DNA from 2 places in the Pseudoalteromonas sp. 20-92 genome. Region 2 is predicted to be linked to the other one. Evidence: riboswitches for the same ligand, from Rfam matches in the RefSeq annotation. Region 2 holds a riboswitch; the other holds the start of a gene.
The links. A riboswitch is a leader RNA that binds a small molecule or an ion and turns the genes downstream of it on or off. The one in region 2 is predicted to bind lysine.

Region 1: linked by a shared signal. The riboswitch ahead of dapA (4-hydroxy-tetrahydrodipicolinate synthase) and the one ahead of lysC (lysine-sensitive aspartokinase 3) in region 2 are both predicted to bind lysine.

The regions. Positions count from the first base shown of each region.
Region 1 covers NZ_JANJGQ010000007.1:62,399-68,608, reverse strand. The annotation lists gene NRL14_RS09050 (OmpA family protein) at 1-595, opposite strand, end outside; gene NRL14_RS09045 (YdiU family protein) at 995-2,404, opposite strand; gene NRL14_RS09040 (DNA-3-methyladenine glycosylase I) at 2,413-3,111, opposite strand; lysine riboswitch at 3,304-3,504, shown strand; gene dapA (4-hydroxy-tetrahydrodipicolinate synthase) at 3,695-4,579, shown strand; gene NRL14_RS09030 (2,3,4,5-tetrahydropyridine-2,6-dicarboxylate N-succinyltransferase) at 4,595-5,335, shown strand; gene NRL14_RS09025 (PLP-dependent decarboxylase) at 5,335-6,210, shown strand, end outside.
Region 2 covers NZ_JANJGQ010000026.1:7,502-13,711, forward strand. The annotation lists gene NRL14_RS17645 (hypothetical protein) at 1-451, opposite strand, end outside; gene NRL14_RS17650 (hypothetical protein) at 455-1,726, opposite strand; gene nhaD (sodium:proton antiporter NhaD) at 1,949-3,196, shown strand; lysine riboswitch at 3,298-3,470, shown strand; gene lysC (lysine-sensitive aspartokinase 3) at 3,546-4,949, shown strand; gene NRL14_RS17665 (4'-phosphopantetheinyl transferase superfamily protein) at 4,996-5,754, opposite strand; gene NRL14_RS17670 (sodium-dependent transporter) at 5,896-6,210, shown strand, end outside.

The DNA of each region.
Region 1 (6,210 bases), on a different contig from region 2:
TGTCTGAAGGAGCAACTGCAACTTCAACTACTTCTGGAGCTGGTTTTACTGGCTCAACTGGTGCTGAGTTTTGGCCAAATAAGTAGTTAATACCAATTTTAGCGCCTACATCTGTGTAACCACGGTCAAGACCTTGGTATACAGCTGTTTCAGCATTTACAAATAAACCATCTGTAATGAAATGTTGGTAACCAACACCTGCATTTAAGAATGTGTTGTCATCTACTACGTCCATTTCTTTAATACCGAAAAGACCGTAGAAAGGACCGCCATTTAAATGATAAAGAGCATCAATGCCGTAACGCTCGCCATCAATACTGTTGCGGTTGCCAGCAACTTTATCAAAAGCATTAAAATCCATGTCTGCATATTCTAGGCGTGCGCTCCAGTAATCACTGAAACGGTAACCAGCTTCAACACCCCAACCAGTTGATTCATTTACATCAAGACCAGCTTGGGCACGCATGTTTTTCCAAGATGCGTCATAGTAGTCACCAAATGCGCCAATGTAGAAACCTTCTTCTTTATCTGCAGCAAATGTAGATACGCTAGTTGCAGCTAACGCAATTGCGATTGTAAGTGATTTTAATTTCATTGTTTTCTTCCCATTTTAACAATTAAAAATTGTAGCTAATCAATACTAGCTCAATCTGTTTTATACAGACTAACCGAACCTTTGTTAATCAATACTTAACGAATAATAAAGTTTATAAATTTTTTTAATTATCTATAACGACATCCAACCACCCATTGTAGGTGAAATCAAAAATATTACCTACTCTGCAAATAATTTATAGTTGTGGTTTTTTTATAAATCGATAGCCTGCGACAAAAACAGGAACAATTCAGTTAAATGCACTTTTATACACAGCAAAACTTACTTATCCTTATAAAATGGATGATAACACTAGAATTTATTTTGCTCAATCAATGAACACTTCTAAAAATGAAAAATGAATATTTATAATCATAAACTTACATCTAAAATTAATAGTTAAGTACCGCAAAAAGTACGATACCCATGATCACTTTTAGGAGGCGTCTGAAAATCGACAAGCTTATTCACTTCATTATAAGGATTGCTCAGTACTTTTAAAAAATCACTTAATAGCGCACTTGACCCCATTTCGCTGTAGTCAGTAATAATTGATTCAATGATGTGATTGCGTGGTATTACTCGAGGGTTCGCTTTTCGCATTACTGTATAACTATTTCCATCAACCCGGCTTTGCCATTTATATGCCCATTGCGCTAATGCTTCAGGAATAAGCGCTTCCTGTTTTAACGACTCGGTTAATGCATCAAAGGTATTGGTGTAATCGAGTTCATGAAATTTTAATAATGTTAACAATTCTGCAACTAATTTTGTATCGTTTTCATCAATACCGACTAAGCCCAACTTTTTTGCCCACATAGCCGTAAATTCAATATTAAACTGTTCAGCAAAGCTATTTATATGTGGCGTCATTAGCGAAACAGCTTGCTCATCATCGTCATGAATTAGTGGTATCAGACTTTCAGCTAAACGGGCACAGTTCCAGTTAGCCATATTCGGCTGGTTACCAAATGCATAGCGGCCTTGTTTATCAATAGAACTAAATACAGTATCAAAATCAAAACTGTTCATCATGGCACATGGGCCGTAATCAATGGTTTCTCCGCTTACTAGCGTATTATCTGTATTCATTACTCCGTGAATAAAACCAACACGCATCCAGCTCACAATTAGCTTAACTTGGTTTTTAATCACAGCGCCTAAAAATGCTAAATATCGCTGCGAACCTGTATCGGTTATTTCTGGGTAGTGTCGCTCTATAGCTAAATCGGCTAAATTTTTAAGCCCTTCAACATCGCCTTGCGTCGCTAAATATTGAAATGAACCAACACGAATATGGCTCGTTGCTACGCGAGTAACGATAGCCCCTGCTTGTGGCGGATTACGGTAAACCGTTTCGCCACTGCCAACAACCGCTAAGCAGCGTGTGGTTTTAACTCCCAGCGCATGCATTGCCTCGCTCATTACGTATTCACGAATAGCAGGACCAAGTGCACAACGCCCATCCCCTCCTCTTGAGTAAGGAGTAGCACCAGAGCCTTTTAATTGAATATCCCACAACTGGTTTTTATCATCATTAATAGCGCCCAGTAAATGCGCTCGCCCATCGCCTAAACGTGGTGAAAAATGTCCAAATTGGTGCCCAGAGTAACCAAGTGCTACTGCAGGAATTGCTTGTTTTTCGTTACCGCTAAAAGTGCTGGCACGCAAATCAGCCGCAACGTTAATATTAAACTCTTTTGCTAAGCTCTCGTTCCACAGCAATAACTGAGGAGAGGCGACACTTGCAGGGAAATCTTCAATCGCGAAGTTTTCCGCAATGTCTGTGTATCTTGGCACTAATTTCATGGTAATTCCTATTGTTGCTGACTTATACCAACACGGTTGTCACCTACGCCATAAGCAACAATTAAGCTCAACTCTTGCATACTTAAGCCACTTTGCTTTTGCATTTCATTAAAAAAGGCCTGGGCTGCATTCAGTGACTTTTTAGTTTGTAAGCCGCCGTCTATAATTTTATGCGCACGCAAATAATTCTCTACATCGCGTGATAATAAAAAAGTATCTTTACCAAGTGCTCGCAATGCATAAGGGCCAGTATTTCCGCCTAAACGCGAACCATGCTTTTTCAAATACGCCCATAAACCAATAATATCGTCTGTTGGCCAATTAGCGATAAACTGGCTGAAACTGCCATGTTCCCCTGCTATCTCGTGGATCATGTAAGCATTTTCGGTAATTGTTTTTACTTTTTTATAGTTACGAACAATACGCTCATCCGTAGCTTTTTGTTCCAGCATATCGGGTGGCATCATTAATAACTTATCAACGCTAAAATCCCAAAAAACCTCTCTAAAGCCCGGCCACTTATTATTAATGACTGACCAATAAAAACCGCTTTGAAATACTTTTCGAGTAAATTCTTCAAGCCAATCGTCGTCACTTAACGTGCTTAGTTGTTTTTTAGATAACGGTTTTGCAAGTAATAACTTCAGCATTTTTTCGGAGCCTTTTCGCTCTACCGCTCGCTTATAAATATCGCTAAATTTTTCCATACTAATTAAATACCTCACTACTTATATTGCTAGTGTACGAGAAAAGCACCCAATACGTAACCACTCCCATTATGGATGAATGAATATGCATTTAGTCGCTTGACACCCAGACGGCTAAAATGCTTTAATCGCTGCAATTACCCTATTTAAATTGCGCAGGTTTGTAATTTTTTACTCTACAAACAGGTGCAAAGGGCTAGAAGAGGTGCGTTATTCAGGTAGCGTATGTTAGGAGCGCAAACTCCAGTGAGCATACGTGAGGGGAATTAACGCCGAGAAGTAATCACTTTTGCGAGGTGTTTATTTCGGGCGACTAGGTTGAACCCTAGCGACTGTCACCAATAGCTGCTTATAACAAGCAGCTTATTAGTTTGGTGGAGAGCTTCTGGTCTTAAATATTAAGGCCGTGCGCCCTATTATTTTAAGCCCATTCGCTCTTCGAATTATTAGTTCGAACGACGTTAATGCGGCTCCTTCCATAAAGCTTTTTAACTCTTCGAATAATACCAATTGCATTAAATTAGTTATCGATAAAATGATCACGTTTTTAATAAAATTGGTACAAATTATAAGTTCGTGAGAGATGATCAACAACTTCAATTTAAACGACTACTCATTGTGGACCGCGCTCGTAACGCCATTTGATCAACACGGCGATGTTGACTACAACACGTTAACTAAGCTGGTTAGGGATCAAGAAGCGGCGCATAATGGCATTTTGCTACTTGGCAGTACGGGCGAAGGCTTGGCGCTAACGCAAAAAGAGCAACAAGCCATTGTTGAACACGTATGCCAGCTAAAACCAGCAGTGCCATTAATGGTAGCTGTTGGCGGTAGTAATTTAAAGCAACAAATTGAGTGGGTTAACTACTGTAATAAACTACCTATTCATAGCTTTTTACTTGGCTCGCCGCTTTATGCAAAACCCGGTGCTATAGGTCAAACCCATTGGTTTGAAAGCCTACTTAATGCAAGCGCTCACCCGTGTATGCTTTATAACGTACCCGGTCGAAGTGCTATTAGCATCCCAACGGCAACAATTCAAAACTTACAAAACAATAAAAATTTATGGGCGTTAAAAGAAGCGAGCGGCAGCATTGCTCAGTTTGAAGCTTACCGCCATGCAGCACCTAATTTAGCTATTTTTAGTGGCGACGATGCGCTAATGCCATATTTTGCACAAGCAGGTGCAAAAGGGTTAGTGTCGGTAGCTGCAAACGCATGGCCCGCACAAACTCATGAGTTTGTTAAGCGCAGCTTAAGTGGTCAACACCCTAATTTATTTGCCCAGTGGTCAAACGCTATTAATAGCCTATTTGCTGTCGCAAACCCTATTCCCGTAAAGGTATTGATGCATTTGCAAGGTCGCTTAAGCAGCCCGCAACTTCGTCCACCTTTAACACACCTTGAGTTAACTCAAACCGATTGCATCACAACTGCAAACAACACCATTTTATCTTGGCATTAAATACAGGTTTTTATAATGAGCTGGTTAGAACTATTAAATAATTTAGAATCGGGCGCAGTACGCGCAGCATCACAAAACGAAAGCGGCCAATGGCAAGCTAACGTAGAAGTAAAACAAGGCATTTTGGATGCCTTTAAAAATGGCACTAATACTGAGTTTGCAGGTGGTTTTGTTGATAAACATAACTTAGCTCCACAAGAATTTAGTACTGATGATGGCGTACGTATGGTGCCGGGTGGCTCCAGTGTTCGCCGTGGTGCTTATGTTGCTAAAGGCACGATTATTATGCCACCAGCGTATGTAAACATTGGCGCATATATCGACGAAGGCACAATGGTAGATAGCCACGCATTAGTTGGCTCGTGTGCACAAGTAGGTAAAAACGTACATTTAAGTGCTGCAGTACAGCTTGGTGGTGTACTTGAGCCAATTGGTGCAAGCCCAGTAGTTGTAGAAGACGACGCCTTTATTGGTGCGGGCTGCATTATTGTTGAAGGCGTAGTCATTAAAAAAGGCGCAGTACTTGCCCCAGGCGTGCGTTTATCGGCGACTATTCCGGTATACGACTGCGTAAACGAGCGCCAACTAGATAAAGGCGAGCCAATCCCAGAGTACGCGATTGTAATACCAGGCTCTCGCCCTGCGTCAAACGAGTGGGCGCGCGAGCAAGGCCTAAGCATGTCGTGTGCGTTAATAGTTAAATACCGCGACGAAAAAAGCGATGCATCATTATTACTTGAAGAGGTTTTACGATAATGAGCTTTTTGAGCACGCCTATCAAAACCGCTGTAAATACAATTACACAACAACTTGATACACCTTTTTTTGTTTACGACCTAGATCAACTAAACGCGCATCTTGCACGTTTAGTTGCGCAAACCGATGTAAAACTGTGGTACGCGGTAAAAGCAAATCCACTGTCTAAAATTATTCAAAGCTTAGACAGCGCTGGCTTTAATTTTGACGTAGCAAGTAAAGGTGAGCTTGAGCAAGTGCTAGCACAAGGTATTAGCTCACAGCGCGTGCTCAACACAGGGCCTGCAAAAAGCCCTAAACAAATTAAACACTTTATTGAGCGCGGAGTACGTATATTCGTAGCCGAAAGCCTCAATCAAGTACGTTGGTTAAACCAACAAGCGCAACTACAAAATACGCAGTTACAAGTATTACTGCGAGTGCAATTACGCTGGCCTGAGGGTGAAAAAAACCCACTGGGCGGCGACAGCCTTACGCCGTTTGGTTTAGGTTGTGATGAGTGGCAAGCACTCAATGTAACCGACTACCCTGCACTTAAGTTTGACGGCTTACATATTTTTCAGTGGGGCAACATGCTTAGCACGCAAAAGCTAAGCGAATTGTGGTCACAAATGATTGCACCACTTAGTCAACTTGCCAGCGATTTAAATATTAGCCTTAAAATTCTCGATTTAGGCGGCGGCTTAGGAATTCCTTATACACAAAATGAAGCAACGCTTGATTGGGATGACTTAATTGCTGCGCTCGCTAAAATTAAAAATGATGCGGGTGTAGAAGAATTATGGATGGAACTTGGTCGCTATGCCGTGGGCGAATGCGGTCATTACGCAAACCCAGTAGTAGAGCGCAAACAAAACTATAATCAAGAACAAGTA
Region 2 (6,210 bases):
CTTCACGGGCTAAACCTAAGCGGACCATGCGCAGGTAAACATCTTTGCGCAGGTCAGATCCCGAAAATATCTCAAGCTGATCAAACAAATGTTTGTTAATTTGCACCAGCGTTTGCATAAGCTCTAAATCGTTTACGTCGTCAAACAATGCGCGCATTGGGTCTTTACCCGTATTGGCGTAGTGCTCAATTAAAATGTAAATGGTGAGCGCGATAGCGCGAGATATTTTGCCCATATTTGGCGTGCTTTCGTCGCTACCAAAATAATAAAAGCCACGGCTGTCGTGTTTTAAATCGTTACCTAGGGCGGTAAATAGGGCGGTGTAGTCTTCTATGTGCTGGTCAAGCTCTTGCCACATTACGTTGTCTTGCTCGCAAATGTGATAACCCGCTACTAATTTTTTATTAATGGCTTGTAGATGAGTTAGCTCGTCTAAGTTTATGTGTGTCATGGTTTATTTACCTGCCTTTGGATCTGGCTGAGGCTCTGAATTAAATGGATATAAAGAAAAGTGCTGACCGGCAATTTTTACGCGGGCTTTTTCATCGCTTTGAATTATTTTAATATCGCTGTCGCTGACTAATTTTTGATACAAAAATAGCATTTCATCGGCATCGAGATCTGGATAGCTTTCGTCTAAAAATTGCAGCAAGGGCTGCGGCTTTTTGCGTTTTTTATTAAAGCGCTTAGCAAAGCTGGTTTTAACATCGTTGTAGTCAGGAATATTAGGCGTAACAAATGCAGGCACGTCTTGCTGGTCAGGCAATTGGTATTCTTCGTGTTCAAATTCAACCAAGCTTGCCATGTAAGCCACGATATGGCGTTGCTGACCAAGCGAATATCGCTGCGCGTCGCTTACAAGATGTGGTTGCACAGCACTTAGCATATTGTCTACACCATTTTTACGTACAAGCCCAAGTACTTTGGCTGCTTGGCGAGTAATTAAGTTATTACGGCGTAGCTCCTCACGTAGTGGCATAAGCATATCGGCACTTTTACGTAAGCTTTCTCGGCCCATTAAATGCATTTCGAGTATACGGGTACGTAATTGCTCCAGCATACGTTTGTCGTTATACGCTTTACCTGAGCGCTCAATGTGCAGTATTTGCTTACTTATTTGCTCTTCAATGAGAGTAAAACATGCATGAAACTCACCACGAATATCAACCATTTCAAGCATTGGCTCTATGTATTCGTCAAAGGCTTCTATTACCGCTTTATAACGCTTTTGCAGCGATTGCACTGCATTATTTGATTTGGCTTGTTCAACAATATTTAAAATAGCGTTTTCGTTGTGCGTATAGAGCTTCATTATTTTACGCACCCGATCATCCATAATACGGCTGTAGCGGCGTAAGTCGTCAAAGTCTTCTATTTCGCCAGCGTTATCTAGGCGGTTACCTAAACGTGCTAGGTCGTCGACTAATACGCTAATTTCTTGCGCTAAACCTAAATGCTCTTCTTGGAGTAAAAAAGTAGCAAAATCAGCAATAGCACGATTTATTTCAAGCTGAGAGGATTTAGCCAGCGGAATTAAAATATCTTGGTTTAATAAACGATTTGTTTCTTTATAAATGCGTTCGTTCGACCATGTAGGCTGCTTTTGCTTAATCGCGTTTTGTACGTCTTTTAGGCTAAAGTCAGCCATTTTAAAACGTTTAAATAATAGCGCTAATACACCCCAATGTTCGGTTATGGTGTTTAGTAGCTTTTTAGCTGGGATCATAAGGGGTTACAACATCCTAGTATTTTATTATTGAGTTCTTTTAGAAGACTCATTATTACGTATTTTTAATTAACCTTGTCTGTATATAGTATTCGTTTTTAAGACCATTTAATAATAGTTTTTGCATAGAGGCAGTGCTAAAATTCGCGCCGAAAATAGGCACATGAAATGGAATGTTATTTGTGTGTTCTTTAAAACTATATCAAAGGTTGTTTAACTACCATGGTTTCCTCGATTATTCTAACCCTGATAGCGATTGCATTTTTACTGATCGTTATAGAAGATATAATCCACGTAAATAAAGCTAAAACCACGCTTTTTTTTGGTACGCTTTGCTGGATTCTTCTTTTTATATACCCTCTACACGGGCAAAGCCCCGATACGATTCAACATCTTTTAAATGAAAATATTTTAGAAATTGCCTCATTATGGCTATTTTTAATGGCTGCAATGACCTTTGTAGCGTATTTAAATTCAAAGGGGTTTATAGAAAACATTGTGCACCGTGTTATGCCAAAAAGTATTAGCGAAAAAAAGCTCATGTTTTTGGTGGGTGGTTTTGCATTTTTGTTTTCGTCGATTTCAGACAACGTAACGGCTACGCTTATATCGCTCGCGGTTGTTATGTCATTAAAACTTGAACCTAAAAAGCTTATTAAATACGCCACGCTTATTGTGTTTGGGGTTAACTCAGGTGGGGTATCGCTAATAACAGGTGATGTAACCACACTGATGATATTTTTAGATGGTAAAGTAACCATTGCTCATTTATTACTACTTATAGCGCCAGCACTTGCAAGCGTTATGCTGCTAGCCGCGTTACTGTCTATCGGTATGAAAGGGCGTGTTGAGTTTGCTGGTGCAGGTAAAACCCGCATCGAAAAAACCGACATTACCATTGCTGTTATATTTTTATCTACCGTAGTGAGCACACTTACGCTGAGTGTAATTTACAGCGTACCGCCTCTATTAACCTTTTTGTTTGGCTTATCAGTGATGTTTTTAGTAGCGCAATTTTTAATGCGCAAAAAAGACATTAACAAAGACATAATCGATTTTGTTCGCGATATAGAATACGACACATTATTGTTTTTTGTAGGTGTACTTTTACTTGTAGGCGCACTTAAAGAAATTGGTATGTTGAGTAAATTTACCGACCTATACACGGTAATGGCGCCAGAATACGCAAACTACTTAATGGGGATATTATCAGCAGGGGTCGATAACGTACCGCTTACCGCTGCATTATTAAAAGCCGATATAGTAATGAGCCAACAACACTGGTTGTCGTTTACGTATGCAACGGGCGTGGGTGGTTCAATGCTTATTATTGGTTCGGCTGCGGGCATTATTGCCATGAGTAAAGTTAAAGCGCTTACCTTTATGAGCTACTTGCGTTTATCGCTGCATTTATTAATTTGTTACACGGTTGGATATGCGGGCTCGTATTACATGGGCAGTTTTATTTAACTCATAAATTATTAAATGCTTGACAGCTAGACGTCTAAACGATAACTTTCAAAGCCCCGCTACTTAGTGGGGTTTTGTTTTATTAGCCACTGGTTAATAAAGCATTCAGAAGAGGTGCGATACTTAGGTACTTAATGTTAGGCGACGAAAGCCGATGATCATTAAGGAGGGAAGTACTCGCCGAGGAAAATAATGGTACGTCGTCATTGTTTTTCGGTTTATGGGGCTGAATCCTCAAAACTGTCACCAATATAGGTGGAGAGCTTCTGGCAGTGGACTTATCTTCAAGCATTCCTTTGCCAAGTTCTTCTTGTTTTATTGCGATTTGGATATCGCGAAAGGAGACTAAATGACTACCCAATCAGTGCCACAAACAGTGCCTCAAACAGAGTTAAGCGCAAAATCAGATTACATCGTTGCCAAATTTGGCGGAACCAGTGTTGCAAATTTTGAAGCGATGAGTCGCTGTAGTGAAATTATTGTTGCAGATAAAAGCGTACGTATTGTTGCCGTGAGCGCCAGTGCCGGCGTAACTAATCACTTAGTTGCACTGTGTAAATCAAGCATTACTCCTAGTGAGCGCCAAGAACACATAAATGGCGTGCTTGCTATTCAACACACTATTTTAGATGAATTATCGCTAGATGCCGATTTAGCGGTTGGCTTTAACGAAACCTTAAAAGCATTTCAAACATTGGCTCAAGAGCCACTAATAACCGATCAGCAACACGACGAGCTACTTAGCTTTGGCGAGCGTTTATCGTCGTATTTGTTTGCTCAGGTGCTGCGTTTACAAGGTTTAAACGCCGATCGCTTTGATGTGCGCAAGGTGCTTAAAACCGACAGCCAATTTGGTAAAGCAACGCCTAATGTTGCAGCCACAGCGCAAGCTGCTAAAGAACATTTAATCCCGTTATTAGACGCTCAAGTAATTGTGACTCAGGGCTTTATTGGCAGTGACGAATACGGTCAAACAACAACGCTTGGACGTGGTGGTTCTGACTACAGTGCTGCATTATTAGCTGAAGCAATCAACGCTAAAAGCGTGCATATTTGGACCGACGTAGTGGGCATTTTTAGCACCGACCCGCGTTTGTGCGCAAAAGCGACGCCTATTGCACGCTTAAGTTTTGACGAAGCCGCTGAAATGGCAACCTTTGGCGCAAAAGTATTGCACCCAGCAACTATTTTACCAGCAAGCCGTAGCCACATTAACGTGTTTGTTGGTTCTAGCCGAGAGCCAGAGCGTGGCGGTACATGGATTGAGCGCGAAAAATCGCAGCAACCAGGTATACGCGCAGTAACGCAACGTAAAAACCAAATATTGCTTACGCTCAAAAGCCCAGAAATGCTACTAGCAAGCGGCTTTTTAGCACGCGTATTTACACTATTAAGTGAATACAATATATCGGTCGATTTGGTAACCACATCAGAAATCAGTGTAGCTATAACGCTTGATAATGCGCAAAACGCGTCGCGTCCAGAGCTTGATCAAGAATGCCTAGATAAGCTTGCAGAGTTTTGCCATGTTTCGGTAGAAAACAACCTAACATTGGTGGCACTTATTGGCTCTGAGATTCAATTACGCCAACACGAAATGAACTTAATGAGTGTACTAAAAGACTTTAACATTCGATTAATTTGTCATGGTGCTAGTAAGCACAACCTGTGCTTTTTAGTAGAGCAAACTGAGTCAGATAACGTAGTACAGTCTATCCATAGCCGTTTATTAGAAAATGATTTTGCTGCGTAAGTAATCGTTATTCAGGAAAATCAACTAGTAAAGTTACCTAACAAAATTAATTAATAAAGTCATTTAATAAAAAGCATCGCCAGTCGATGCTTTTTTTATGCACCACACTCACATCAAAACAAACATTGCTGTCACTGCTATCAGCTACAGTAACGCGATTACTGCAAGCACTCAGCTTTGCACTATGTAATTCGTCAAACACATTGGGGCTAAGTAATTTTGCAATAGGGCGGCTGGTGGCTTTAGCAAGTGACTCTTTTAATGTCCAAATTCTAAAAAACGTATCTGCTTGGGCTTGGGTATTAGTAGGCTCGGTGATAAGTGTAATTTCATCATTATGATAAAAATGCTTAGCAAGCTTTTCAAACGGACGTTTTAGGCTTATTTTTTCAATATCAAAACCAAACTCACTTTTATCAAGATTTAGCGCGACCCCAACTAAACCATGCGAGTGCGAAATACAGGTATTAATAACATCACCACTCACATGTATTTGCAGCTTTGAGCTTGCTTCGTCAAATTCGGTACTCATTTTATTAAGGGCTACGTGCGCATGTTGCGGCTGCGCTACTTTAATAAGGTGTTTTAACAATAACCGCGTCGCTAAATACTCTTGCTTAGCTGGCGGGCTTTTACGGCGGTTTATAATAGTTAACTCAAATGGGCTTAAGCAATCGGGTAAATTAAAGTCACTAAGCTCAAGTGTTTTAGCATTAAATAATAAAATACTGTTACTCGGTAAAGACAAATTTGCCAATTGAGTTGAAGTAATACTCAAGGCGTTTTTAAAATAGTGTTCAGTCATAAAAGCCCTAAAGCAAAAGAAGTCGCTGATATTGTGAGCGGTTAACGCCACTAATAAAGGCTGGGTACAATTTTATTACTCAGCTGGCATGAAATATGGTTTAATTCACAATAATCAAAATAATAACAGATTTGTAGATGTATGGCACAAGTGCGTGATGGGTTTCAAAGCCGACTTGGTTTTGTTTTAGCCGCTGCTGGCGCAGCAGTGGGTTTAGGTAATATTTGGGGTTTTCCTACGCAAGCGGCCAACCATGGCGGCGGTGCATTTTTACTGGTTTACTTTATTGTTATATTTTTACTTGCGCTTCCTGCGCTGTATACCGAACTTTATTTAGGTCACAAAGCACAAGCTAATCCTGTAAAAGCATTGGGCGATGCATGGCAAAACACTAACCGTAAGGTTGGTGCTGCGGCAGGTTATATAGGCCTTGCGGGCGCAGTTGTTATGCTAAGT